One region of the Serratia liquefaciens ATCC 27592 genome, then DNA from elsewhere that is predicted to be linked to it. Evidence: predicted binding sites of a transcription regulator. Region 1 holds the regulator's gene; the other holds the start of a gene.

Region 1 (6,016 bases):
CCCACAATAGCCGCCAATAAGATTTTTACTCAGGTTATGCATGAATCCTTTCGCCCTTTGACCGGGGCCAGTAATCCGCATCTGCAGACGCTGCTGCCAAGGCTGGTGCGCCGCCGCGTGCAGCTAAAACCACATTGGCAACGGCTGGAATTGCCCGACGGCGACTTTGTCGATCTCGCCTGGAGCGAAGATCCGGCTCAGGCTGCCGGCAAGCCGCGCGTGGTACTGTTCCACGGACTGGAAGGCAATTTCTACAGCCCCTACGCTCACGGTCAGCTCAGCGCCTGGCGTGAAAAAGGCTGGCTTGGCGTGGTGATGCATTTTCGCGGCTGCAGCGGCGTGCCGAACCGCAAGCAGCGCATCTATCACTCCGGAGAAACGGAAGATGCGCGTTTCTTTCTGAGGTGGCTGCGCGCAACCTACGGCGAAGCCCCCACCGCCGCGGTCGGGGTCTCGCTCGGCGGCAACATGCTGGCCTGCTACCTGGCACAGCAGGGGGCGGACAGTCTGCTGCAGGCGGCTGTCGTGGTTTCAGCACCGCTGATGCTGGAGCCCTGTTCGTGGCGTATGGAACAAGGCTTTTCGCGCGTTTATCAGCGCTATCTGCTTGGGCAACTCAAACAAAATGCCACCCGCAAGCTGCTGCACTACCCTGACACGTTGCCGCTCAAGCTGCCGCAGCTCAAAGCGTTGCGCCGGATCCGCGACTTTGATGACGCCATTACCTCGCGCATTCACGGCTTCAGCGACGCCAGTGATTATTATCGCCGTTGCAGCGCCCTGCCGCTGTTGCCGGCGATCCAGACGCCGTTATTGATCATCCATGCCAAAGACGATCCCTTTATGACCGACGAAGTGATCCCCGAGGTCACCACGCTGCCGCACAACATTGAGTATCAGTTGACCGAGTTTGGCGGCCACGTCGGTTTTGTCGGCGGCACCTTGAAACACCCCCAAATGTGGCTGGAATACCGTATTCCATCCTGGCTTTCCCCTTATCTGGACACAACCACGTGATTATCCCCTGGAAAGAACTGGAAACTGAGACCCTAAACAGCCTGATCGAGTCCTTTGTGTTACGCGAAGGCACCGACTACGGCGAGCACGAACGCTCGCTGGAACAGAAAGTGGAAGACGTGCGCCGCCAGTTGAAAAACGGCGAGGTGCTGCTGGTTTGGTCAGAACTGCATGAGACCGTCAACATCATGCCACGCGGCCAGTTCCGCGCCGGGCAGGAAGAAATTTAGTGGCGATCGGTTCTATGACTGACGGAAAAAATCAGGTAACAATGGGTTATTGCAAACCAACGCGCGGAATTTTGCCCTTGGCGAAAGGGCGTCAAACAGACCAATAATCATATCTGACGCCTGCGCATTTAACACGGAGTGACCTACCACCATGTCCGCCAAACATCCCGTTATCGCAGTGACCGGCTCCAGCGGGGCCGGCACCACCACCACCAGCGTGGCGTTCCGTAAAATCTTTCAGCAGTTGAACATCCGCGCCGCCGAGCTGGAAGGCGACAGTTTCCACCGCTACACCCGGCCGGAAATGGACGCGGCGATCCGCAAAGCGCGCGATCTCGGCCGCCATATCAGCTATTTCGGCCCCGAAGCCAATGACTTCGGCCTGCTGCAACAAAGCTTTCTCGACTACGGCAAAAACGGCACCGGTCGCTCACGCAAGTATCTTCATACCTACGATGAAGCGGTACCCTATAATCAGGTTCCCGGCACTTTCACCCCATGGGAAGCCTTGCCGGCACCGACCGACGTGCTGTTCTACGAAGGGCTCCACGGTGGCGTCGTGACTGAACACATCGACGTGGCCAAACACGTCGATCTGCTGGTCGGCGTAGTACCGATCGTGAACCTGGAATGGATCCAGAAGCTGATCCGCGATACCGGTGAACGCGGTCACTCCCGCGAAGCGGTAATGGATTCGGTGGTTCGTTCGATGGAAGACTACATCAACTACATCACGCCGCAGTTCTCACGTACCCATATCAACTTCCAACGGGTGCCGACGGTAGACACCTCCAACCCGTTCGCCGCCAAGGCTATCCCTTCGCTGGACGAGAGCTTTGTGGTGATCCACTTCCGCGGGCTGGACCAGATCGACTTCCCTTATCTGCTGGCAATGCTGCAGGGATCTTTTATCTCGCATATCAATACGCTGGTGGTGCCGGGTGGCAAAATGGGGCTGGCGATGGAACTGATCATGGCGCCGCTGGTGCAGCGACTGCTGGAAGGGAAAAAAATCGAGTAATCTACGGGGCGCGGTACAACCGCGCCCCTTTATCCGTTACGCCAGGTCGCGGATTTCAAAACTGTGGGTCACGCTGGCGGCTTTGCTCAGCATCAGTGAAACCGAACAGTACTTCTCAGCTGACAGGTTGACCGCACGTTCCACGATCTTGTCGCTCAAATCTTTGCCGGTCACGATAAAATGCAGGTTGATATGGGTAAACAACCGTGGCGCTTCTTCGCGGCGTTCAGAGGTCAGTTTCACCTCGCAATCACGTACGTCGTTGCGTCCTTTTTGCAGGATCGACACCACGTCGATAGCACTGCAGCCCCCTACTGACATCAGCACCATTTCCATCGGACTGGGTGCTTTATCGCCGGCGTTGCCGTCCATCAATACCTGATGGCCAGACGCGGATTCACCCAGAAACGTCAGCCCTTCCACCCACTTAACTCTTGCCTGCATGCTGGTCACTCCGGTTAATTTCTTAAAATCAGAGTACGCTTTCGCATAGAAACTGGCAACGGAACCTGATGCTAATCATGCTGAAGCGAGACAACACGAGACACCCGCCTCACTCTGTGCTACAAACAGAGCCGCAATAAATCTTTCCGGGACACTGATTTCAGGGAAACTCCCAGGGAAAGGCTCCTTTACCGGTATGTTAACAGAATGTAGCTTGCAGCTCTCCCGGCAAGTTAATATGCTAGAGCGACAGCGTATATTTATGACACGCCTCAAAACCTGCTGATAGCCACCATTAAAACAACGGCGACAGCACGTTTTACAGGGAACTCTGACCCCTGTGACACAAGGCAGCGATAACAACAGAGGATAACAGCGAATGGTTCTCGGCAAACCGCAAACAGACCCTACTCTCGAATGGTTCCTGTCTCATTGCCATATCCACAAATATCCATCCAAAAGTACGCTGATTCACCAAGGTGAAAAAGCCGAAACGCTTTACTACATCGTCAAAGGCTCCGTCGCGGTGCTGATTAAGGATGAAGAAGGTAAAGAGATGATCCTGTCCTACCTTAACCAGGGGGATTTCATCGGCGAGCTTGGATTATTTGAAGAAGGTCAGGAGCGTAGCGCCTGGGTTAGGGCGAAGACCGCCTGTGAAGTGGCTGAAATTTCCTACAAGAAATTCCGCCAGCTGATTCAGGTAAACCCGGACATCCTGATGCGCCTGTCTGCCCAGATGGCAAACCGCCTGCAGATAACCTCTGAGAAAGTGGGTAACCTCGCCTTCCTGGACGTTACGGGCCGCATCGCGCAAACCCTGCTGAACCTGGCGAAACAGCCTGATGCCATGACCCATCCGGATGGCATGCAGATTAAAATCACCCGTCAGGAAATTGGCCAGATCGTCGGTTGCTCTCGTGAAACCGTGGGTCGTATTCTGAAAATGCTGGAAGATCAAAACCTGATCTCCGCTCACGGCAAAACTATTGTCGTTTACGGCACCCGTTAATCACTGAAAAAACGGCGCGATAATTCGCGCCGTTTTTTTATGCCCCGATTTATCATGTGGCGCCGACTGATTTATCATCCGGAAGTCAACTATGCACTGCGACAAACGCTGGTGCTGTGCCTGCCGGTTCTGCTCGGGCTGCTGATCGGCCAACTGCAATACGGCCTACTATTTTCCCTGGTTCCCGCCTGCTGCAACATCGCCGGGCTGGACACGCCCCACAAACGCTTCTTTAAACGCCTGATCGTCGGCGGCTCGCTCTTTGCGCTTAGCAGCCTGCTGCTGCAACAGGCACTGCTGTGGCAAGTACCGCTGCCCGCATTGATGCTCGGTCTGGCACTGTTGCTTGGCGTCAGCGGCGAAATCAGCCCACTGCACGCCCGCCTGCTGCCCGCCGCGCTGGTTGCCGCCATCTTCTCCCTCAGCATGGCCGGTACGGTGCCGCTTTGGCACGCGCCGGTGTTATATATCGTGGGTACCGCCTGGTACGGCCTGTTTACCTGGTTCTGGTTCAAGCTGTGGAAAGAGCAACCGATGCGCGAGTCGCTCAATCAGCTCTATCTGGAGCTGGCGGACTACTTCGAAGCCAAATATTCGCTGTTGACCCAGCACACCGATCCGCAGACCGCCTTACCACCGCTGCTGGTGCGCCAGCAAAAGGTCATGGACCTGATCACCTTGCTGTATCAGCAGCTTAATTTTCTGCCCCATGCCAGCAATCTCGAACAAAAGCGCCTGCAACGCACCTTTCAGGTCGCGCTGGATTTGCAGGAACATATCACCGTCAGCCTGCATCTGCCGGAAGAAGTCCAAAAACTGGTAGAGCAGAGCCAGGCCGAAGCCATTATCCGCCGCAATGCACAGGTGATTGCCAATCGGCTGCGCACGGTAGCGCACGATATCCTCTATCATCAGCATTCTCAGCGTTTCAACATGGATCATGAGCTGGCAGCCCTGGAAAAAGTGGCGGCGCAACACCCGGATAACCCGGTCGGCCAATTCTGTTATTACCACTTCAGCCGCATCGCCCGCCTGCTGCGCACCCAGCACCCACTCTACCGACGCGATCTGATGGCCAATCAAAACCGTCTGCCATTCTGGCCCGCGCTGGTCAGTTACCTGTCGTTCAAATCCAACGCCCTGCGCAATGCGGCTCGGCTGGGAGTCACCCTGGCAGCGGGCAGCAGCCTGGGGATGATATTCAATCTGCCAAAACCTTACTGGATCTTGCTGACCATCATGCTGGTGAGCCAAAACGGCTACAACGCCACCCGGGTACGCATCCAGCACCGTGCGCTCGGCACTCTGGTTGGGTTGGTGATTGCCGCCGGGTTACTGCAGCTGCAGCTGCCCGAGGCTGAGACGCTGGGCGTGATGCTGGTGATCACGCTGCTGGCCTATCTGGTTTCACGTAAAAATTACGGGCTGGCGGTAATTGGCTTTACGGTGACGGCGGTTTACACCCTGCAACTGTTGGCACTGAACGGCACCCACTTCCTGGTGCCGCGCCTGATCGACACGCTGATCGGCTGCGTGCTGGTGTTCGGTAGTACCATCTGGCTGTGGCCACAGTGGCAAAGCGGTCTGCTACGCAAGAACGCCCACCAGGCGTTGGAAAACGATCAGCAGGCGCTGCGCCTGTTGCTGGAAGAGCAAGAACCCGATCCCAGCGCGCTGGCTTATGCCCGCATGCAGGTCAATCAGGCGCATAACGCGCTGTTCACCTCACTCAATCAGGCGATGCAGGAGCCGGGATTTGAATCGAGCTACCTGGCAGATATGCGCCTGTGGGTTACGCACAGCCAGTTTATTGTCGAACACCTGAATGCGATGACCATTCTGGCGCGCGAGCACTATATGCTGACGCCAAAGCTGGCAGAGGAGTATCTGCAGTCTTGTGAAATCGCGCTGCAAAGCTGTCAGCAGCGGCTTGAATACGACGGGCCGAGCAGTGGCAACGGCATTATGCAGCCACCGGATTTGCAGCCGGATATGCCGGTGACTGAAATGGAACGCCATCTGCGGCGCATTTTGTCCCACCTGAGCGTCATGCACACCATTTCGTCACTGGCCTGGCGCCAGCGTCCGCACCATGGTATCTGGCTGAAACGCAAACTGCGCGATCAATAAGGGCGCCGCCGGCGCCCTCAGACTGCTGACAAAGCTTGTTATTAGGGAGACCGCCCCTCGGTGCACCAGGCCCGAGTATCTCGGGCTCACAGACCACTTTGTCATCAAACTCAGGGCACCCTCGGTGCCCTTATGCATTAAGCGCCAATCACGTCCTGCACG
Region 2 (6,016 bases), 1.3 Mb from region 1:
GCGTCCGGGCGTTAAAACACGGATTGAACTTCGGCGAACACGGTCTGCCGCTGATGGGAGCCGGTGACTGGAACGACGGCATGAATATGGTGGGCCTGGAGGGGCGTGGCGAGAGCGTCTGGCTTGGCTTCTTCCTGTTCCATATCCTGCAGCGTTACGGCAAGTTGGCAACCGCGCGTCATGACGACGAACTGGCGACGCTGTGCCGCCAACAGGCCGAGACGCTGCGCAATAATCTGCGTGACCATGCCTGGGACGGCGAATGGTACCGTCGGGGCTATTTCGACAGCGGGGAACCACTGGGCTCTCATCAGTCGGCGGAGTGCCGTATCGACGCCATTGCCCAAAGTTGGTCAGTACTGTCCGGTGCCGGTGATGCGCCACGCAGCCTGCAAGCCATGCAGTCGCTGGATAAACACCTGGTCGACAACCAGGCCGGCCTGATCAAACTGCTGACGCCGCCTTTTGACGGCAACGGCCCGAATCCGGGCTATATCCGCGGCTATCTGCCTGGCGTGCGGGAAAACGGCGGACAATATACCCATGGCGCGGTGTGGGCGGTGATGGCCTTCGCCGAAATGGGCAATATCGAGCGCGCCTGGGAACTGATGGCGCTGATCAACCCGATCAACCACAGCCTGGACAGTACCGCGGCGGAACGCTACAAGGTCGAGCCGTATGTGGTTACCGCCGATATTTACGCGGTGGCGCCGCACGTCGGTCGCGGCGGCTGGAGCTGGTATACCGGTTCTGCCGGTTGGATGTATCGGCTGATCCTCGAGTCACTGCTGGGTCTGAAACGCCATGGCGATCGGCTGAGCGTCAATACCCGCCTGCCGGCGGACTGGCCACAGGTGACGCTTAACTACCGGGAGGGTAGCAGCGAATATCGGTTGGTTGTTCGTCAGGGGCAAGGCGCGGCGCAGGTCAGCGTCGACGGTGAAAAACAGTCGGAAGCTGTGATAACGCTGGTAGACGATGGCAAAATCCATCAGGTGGAAGTGACATTGGGGCAGTAAATATTGGGGCGCGGCGGGTGCCGCGCCCAACGTCTACAGGCCGTTATTTACGCGCCAGCAACAAGCCCAGTACCAGGCCAACCGTGGCACCAATCCCTACGCTGCACCAGGGGTTTTCACGCACGTAACCGTCGGTTCGGCAAACGGCGTCCTTGGCGCGCGCATAGTAGGACTCGGTGGTGTCAGCCAACCGCGACTTGACCTCACTCAATGCCTCTTCGGCATGAGCTTTGATATCGATATAGGCCTGATCGGCCCGATCGCCGGAGTACTTCAACACTTCTTCCAGCGTGTCGCTCAGCATTCTCAGATCGTCATCGAGCGTGGTTTGATCCGCATCCGTATTTCTCGCCATGGTAAGTTCTCCGTGTTTAAAAAATGAAACGGCCCTTAACTATAGACAAGGATCGCCGATCCCCGCCATCAGACTGATGGCTAAAATCAGAACACCAGTTGGACTTTGGCAGCTCGACTCTTGTCGCCGGCAAACGTCAGCGCCTCAGCCAGTTGACGATTGTCGAACTCGGCGGACAGCAGCGGCAGCGGATTGACTGTCCCCTCGGCCAGCCACGTCACCGCCAGGGCGAACTCTTCAACAAACCGGAAGGATCCCAGCAGATTCAGCTCTTTGGCGATCAACAGCATCAGCGGGAAATCCGGGAAGCTGCTTCCCATACCGACTTGCACCACCGTCCCCTTGGCGCGGGTGACCTCCAGACAACGCTGCAACGACAGTGGATGGCCGGAGACTTCAAAAGCGATATCGAAGTACCCTTTTTCCTGCTGATAGCTGCTGAAATCGTCATTGCCGGCGTGCAGACAGCGGGATGCCCCCATATCTCCGGCGATATCCAGGCAACGCGGGCTGAGATCGGCGCAGACAATTTCGTCGGCGCCCAACGCCTTCAGCGCCGCCACCAGCAGGCAGCCGATCGGGCCGACGCCGGACACAAACACCTTTTTCCCTTTCACTTCACCGGGCTGCCTGGCGGCATGTATCGCCACCGCCAGCGGCTCGGCAAAAACCATCACCTTCTCGTCGCAGTTGGCGTCGAACGCAATGCATTGCGCGCTATCAACCACCTTGTACTGGGTAAAAGCGCCGTCAACATGTGGGAAGTACATCGCGCTGCCGAAAAAGCGCATTTGAGTACATTGGTTTTGTTGATCCGCCAGGCAATACTTACACTGCCCGCAGGGCTTGCTGGGGTTTAACGCCACTTTCTGGCCCAAGGGCAGGCGAGCCGTGTCGCTGGCGACCACTTCACCGATCACCTCATGGCCCAGCACCATCGGCTGACGCACCTGAAAACTGCCGACTTTACCCTCCTGATAATAATGCAGGTCTGATCCGCAGATGCCACCACGGGTGATTTTCACCAGCGTGCCGTGGCCCTGGTACTCAACCTCCTGCTCCACTACCGCCACGTCATATTTGCCGTTGACCACGCAGGATTGGGTTTGAATTTTCATCATCATTTTCTCATAAGCAGGCGGCTATACCGCGGCCGACATTCCGCCATCGACAAACAGCAGGTGACCATTGACAAAATCAGAGGCTTTGGACGACAGGAACACCGCCGCGCCAATCAACTCCTGCGGATCGCCCCAACGGGCAGCCGGGGTACGCTTTGTCAGCCAGGCGGTAAACTCTTGGTTGTCCGCCAGTGCCTGAGTCATTTCGGTTTTGAAGTAGCCCGGGGCAATACCATTGACCTGAATGTTGTAGCGCGCCAGCTCTACGCACATGCCGCGCGTGAGCATTTTCACCGCCCCTTTGGAAGCGGCATAGGGGGTGATGGTGTCGCGGCCCAGTTCGCTCTGCATCGAGCCGATATTGATGATTTTACCGCTTTGACGCTGCACCATATGGCGGGCTACGGCTTGTGACACCATAAATACCGCCTTCTGGTTGACGGCGATAATGTCGTCCCAGTCTTTTTCCGGGAATTCGGTAAACGGGTGGCGACGCTGTATGCCCGCGTTGTTAATCAACACATCGATCCCACCACTTTGCGCCTCAATTTTCTCAATAGCGGCATGAATGGCCTGAGAGTTAGTGACATCAAAGGCCGCGGCATCGGCGCGGAAGCCCTCACGGCGCAGTGCTTCAACGGCTCGCTGGGCGTTTTCTTCGGTGGTCGCATTGACCAATATGTGAGCGCCGTACTCCGCCAGCCCACGCGCCAGCAGAAAACCAATGCCCCGAGAAGCGCCGGTAATCAGTACTTTTTTATTATCCAGTGAAAATAAGTTGTTCATAACGTCCCCGGCAGTGTCATTCAGATAAGACAGGTGCCTATCTCAGCGGATCGCCGCCGGCAAAAACGTGATGACGATCACTTAAAACAGTGTTACTAAAACCTGTTACCTTTAACGTGAAGCCACGCAATCTCACGGGAAACAAACTCAACACATTTCATTGAAAAATAAGATTTTTATACTTTATGTCGTCGATTGTTATCACTAAATCGATTTGTTAACATGGCGTTATTCGCGATTTCGCCGCCCCACCCTGTTAAGGCCTCAGAATGAAGAACCAACGCGTCACGCTGCAAGATATTGCGCTGCTCGCCGGCGTGACCAAAATGACCGTCAGCCGCTATCTGCGAACGCCGGAAAAGGTGGCGGCCGAAACCGCCGAGAAAATTGCCCAGGTGATGAAGGAAGTGAACTTTACCGACGGCGATGAAGCACGCTCAACGCAAAAACCGCGCATTGGCGTTTTGATCCCCTCGTTCAACAACCAAATTTTCGCCGATCTGCTGGCCGGTATCGAATCCATCACTCTGGAACAGGGCTACCAAACGCTGGTAGTGAACTATGACTACAGTCGACAGCGCGAAGAAGAGCATATCGTCCAACTGCTGGCTTACCCAATCGCCGGGCTGATCCTGACGGATTCGGAGCATACTCTGCGGGCGGAAAAGTACCTGACGGCCGCCAAAATCCCGGTGGCGCAGGTGATGGATCTGGAAGGTCCGGAAGGAAGGATCGCCGTGGGGTTCGATAACTTCCAGGCGGGTTACGACATGACCGAAGCGCTGCTGGCCAGCGGTAAACGTCAGGTGGTTTATTTCGGCGCCATGTCCGATGCGCGCGACACCAAACGTTTTCAGGGCTACTGCCGGGCGATGGAAAAACAGGGCCTGACACCGCGCCAAATCACACCGCACCGTGTTTCGTCGGTGACGGTCGGCTCCGACATGCTGGCCATGGCACGGCAGCTCTACCCGGACTTGGACGGTATCTTATGCACCAATGACGATCTGGCCGTTGGGGTCTTACAGGAGTGTCTGCGGCTGGGGCTGCGGGTTCCGCAGGATATCGCTTTGTCGGGATTTCACGGCCTGGATATCGGCAAAGCCACCACGCCGGGCATCGCCAGCGTTATTACACCCAGGTTTGATATCGGCAAGGTGGCCACAGAGATCTTGTTGAAACGCATTAAAGGGGTGCCGTGCATTGAGCGCGTTGATCTGCACTACCGCATCTCACTCGGCGGCACCATTTAACTCAGCGGTTAACATGTTCGGTAACAGCGGCCGCCGGTTTCGGTTTTTCGCTGCGCGCCGCCAGCCACAGGCCGCTGTTTTTCATCGCGTAGCCAAACACTAATCCCACCAACAGGGAAAGGGTCACCAGAGACCAATTGCCGCCGCCGGCGAAGGTGGCGCAAGCGCCGATAAAGGTGCCGGGCACAAAACCCAGCCACTGCTGCTTTGCCTGAATGCACATCAGAAAAGCCACCGCGCCGGTCAGCAGATAACCGAGCAGGCTCCAGCCGGGCGCCAGCTCACTGCCGTGAATGATCGCCATCGCCCAAAATACCCCGCTGCAGCAGGTCAGCGTGCTGATCAACAACCCTTTCAGCCCCCCCTGCGGGCAAGCAAAATAGGCCGTACAGCCCAGGAAACCGGCCCAACTGATCAGCCCCAGGCTAACAGCCACCCATCCCCACACGCCGGAGAGGATCCCGGTAGTCACAGCAATGGCAAAAAGAACGTTCATAAACTGACCCGCAGCAAAGAAAGCGCGCAGTTTACGCGAAAATCGGCAAATTCAAGTGATGTAAATCACAAAAATTTTGTAATGAGAAATACTGAAATTGCAGAATTGAGGAATTTGTCACAAAAAAAACCAGCGTGACTAGCACGCTGGAAATGACACACAACAACACCAGGGAAATCGTTCGCCACCTTGCGTGGCTAAAATCGTTGTTCAGCTACCCTGCTAATTTCACGTTGCCGACGGGCAACCTGAAACTCGGCGGGTATCAGCGCGGGAAGCCCGCGCGGGTCACCATGAAGCTCAAAGATAAGCAAACCACGGCACTGACCAGAAATAACAGATTGACCGCCAGATGCAGGCTGGCATGGTCGATAACCGCCCCCAACAGGATCGGAACCCAGTTGGCGATATAGGCGATTACGTAAAACAGTGAAATCAGTCTCGCATGGCTGGCCTTCGGTGAAATCAGGTTCACCAAGGTGGCACTGCCGACAAAAATCGCCCCGTAGGCGTAACCGGCAATCACCATACCGGCACTGGCCAGAGCCAGCGAGTGGATCTGAATCGCCTCGGCGAACACCACCACTGACAGCGCCTGCGCCAGACAGCCAAACATCAGCGAATGGCGCGCATTAACGCGACGGCTCAGGATCTGGCTAATACCGGCAATCACCAAATAAACCGCAATCACATAGCCGTAAACGCCCCGGCTGTGCATGCCCAATAGCTTTTCCGATACGCTTGGCCCTATCGCCAGAATACTGGCAGCCACTGCCCAGCAGATGAACAACGCGCCAGCACACAAGAAGAACTTGCCTCCGGTAGCGCGCAGGCCATCCGCCAACGAACTTTTTTCTGCCGCGGCTTCTGCTGCCGGTGCCCCGCTGAGAGGTACAACAACGGCTTCAACCGGCCATTTCAGCATCACGCCCAGTGCGGCAACTGCCGCCACCGCCATGATGATAATGAACGGCAGCGAAGTCGTG

What was found. Region 1 encodes CRP, which controls carbon source genes, mostly activating them, when cyclic AMP is high. Its sites were predicted from a motif close to ATGTGANNNNNNTCACAT; they were not measured.
Region 2: the regulator CRP is predicted to act here: its motif matches at 3,347-3,364, upstream of idnO (gluconate 5-dehydrogenase).

Annotation. Positions count from the first base shown of each region.
Region 1 covers NC_021741.1:4,844,489-4,850,504, forward strand. The annotation lists gene M495_RS22635 (hydrolase) at 37-1,017, shown strand; gene M495_RS22640 (YheU family protein) at 1,014-1,247, shown strand; gene M495_RS22645 (phosphoribulokinase) at 1,399-2,268, shown strand; gene M495_RS22650 (OsmC family protein) at 2,305-2,712, opposite strand; gene crp (cAMP-activated global transcriptional regulator CRP) at 3,092-3,724, shown strand; gene M495_RS22660 (YccS/YhfK family putative transporter) at 3,779-5,854, shown strand; gene argD (bifunctional acetylornithine/succinyldiaminopimelate transaminase) at 5,992-6,016, opposite strand, start outside.
Region 2 covers NC_021741.1:3,525,377-3,531,392, forward strand. The annotation lists gene M495_RS16535 (GH36-type glycosyl hydrolase domain-containing protein) at 1-1,019, shown strand, start outside; gene elaB (stress response protein ElaB) at 1,063-1,374, opposite strand; gene idnD (L-idonate 5-dehydrogenase) at 1,461-2,492, opposite strand; gene idnO (gluconate 5-dehydrogenase) at 2,517-3,281, opposite strand; gene M495_RS16555 (LacI family DNA-binding transcriptional regulator) at 3,551-4,534, shown strand; gene M495_RS16560 (DUF1097 domain-containing protein) at 4,536-5,030, opposite strand; gene M495_RS16565 (MFS transporter) at 5,296-6,016, opposite strand, start outside.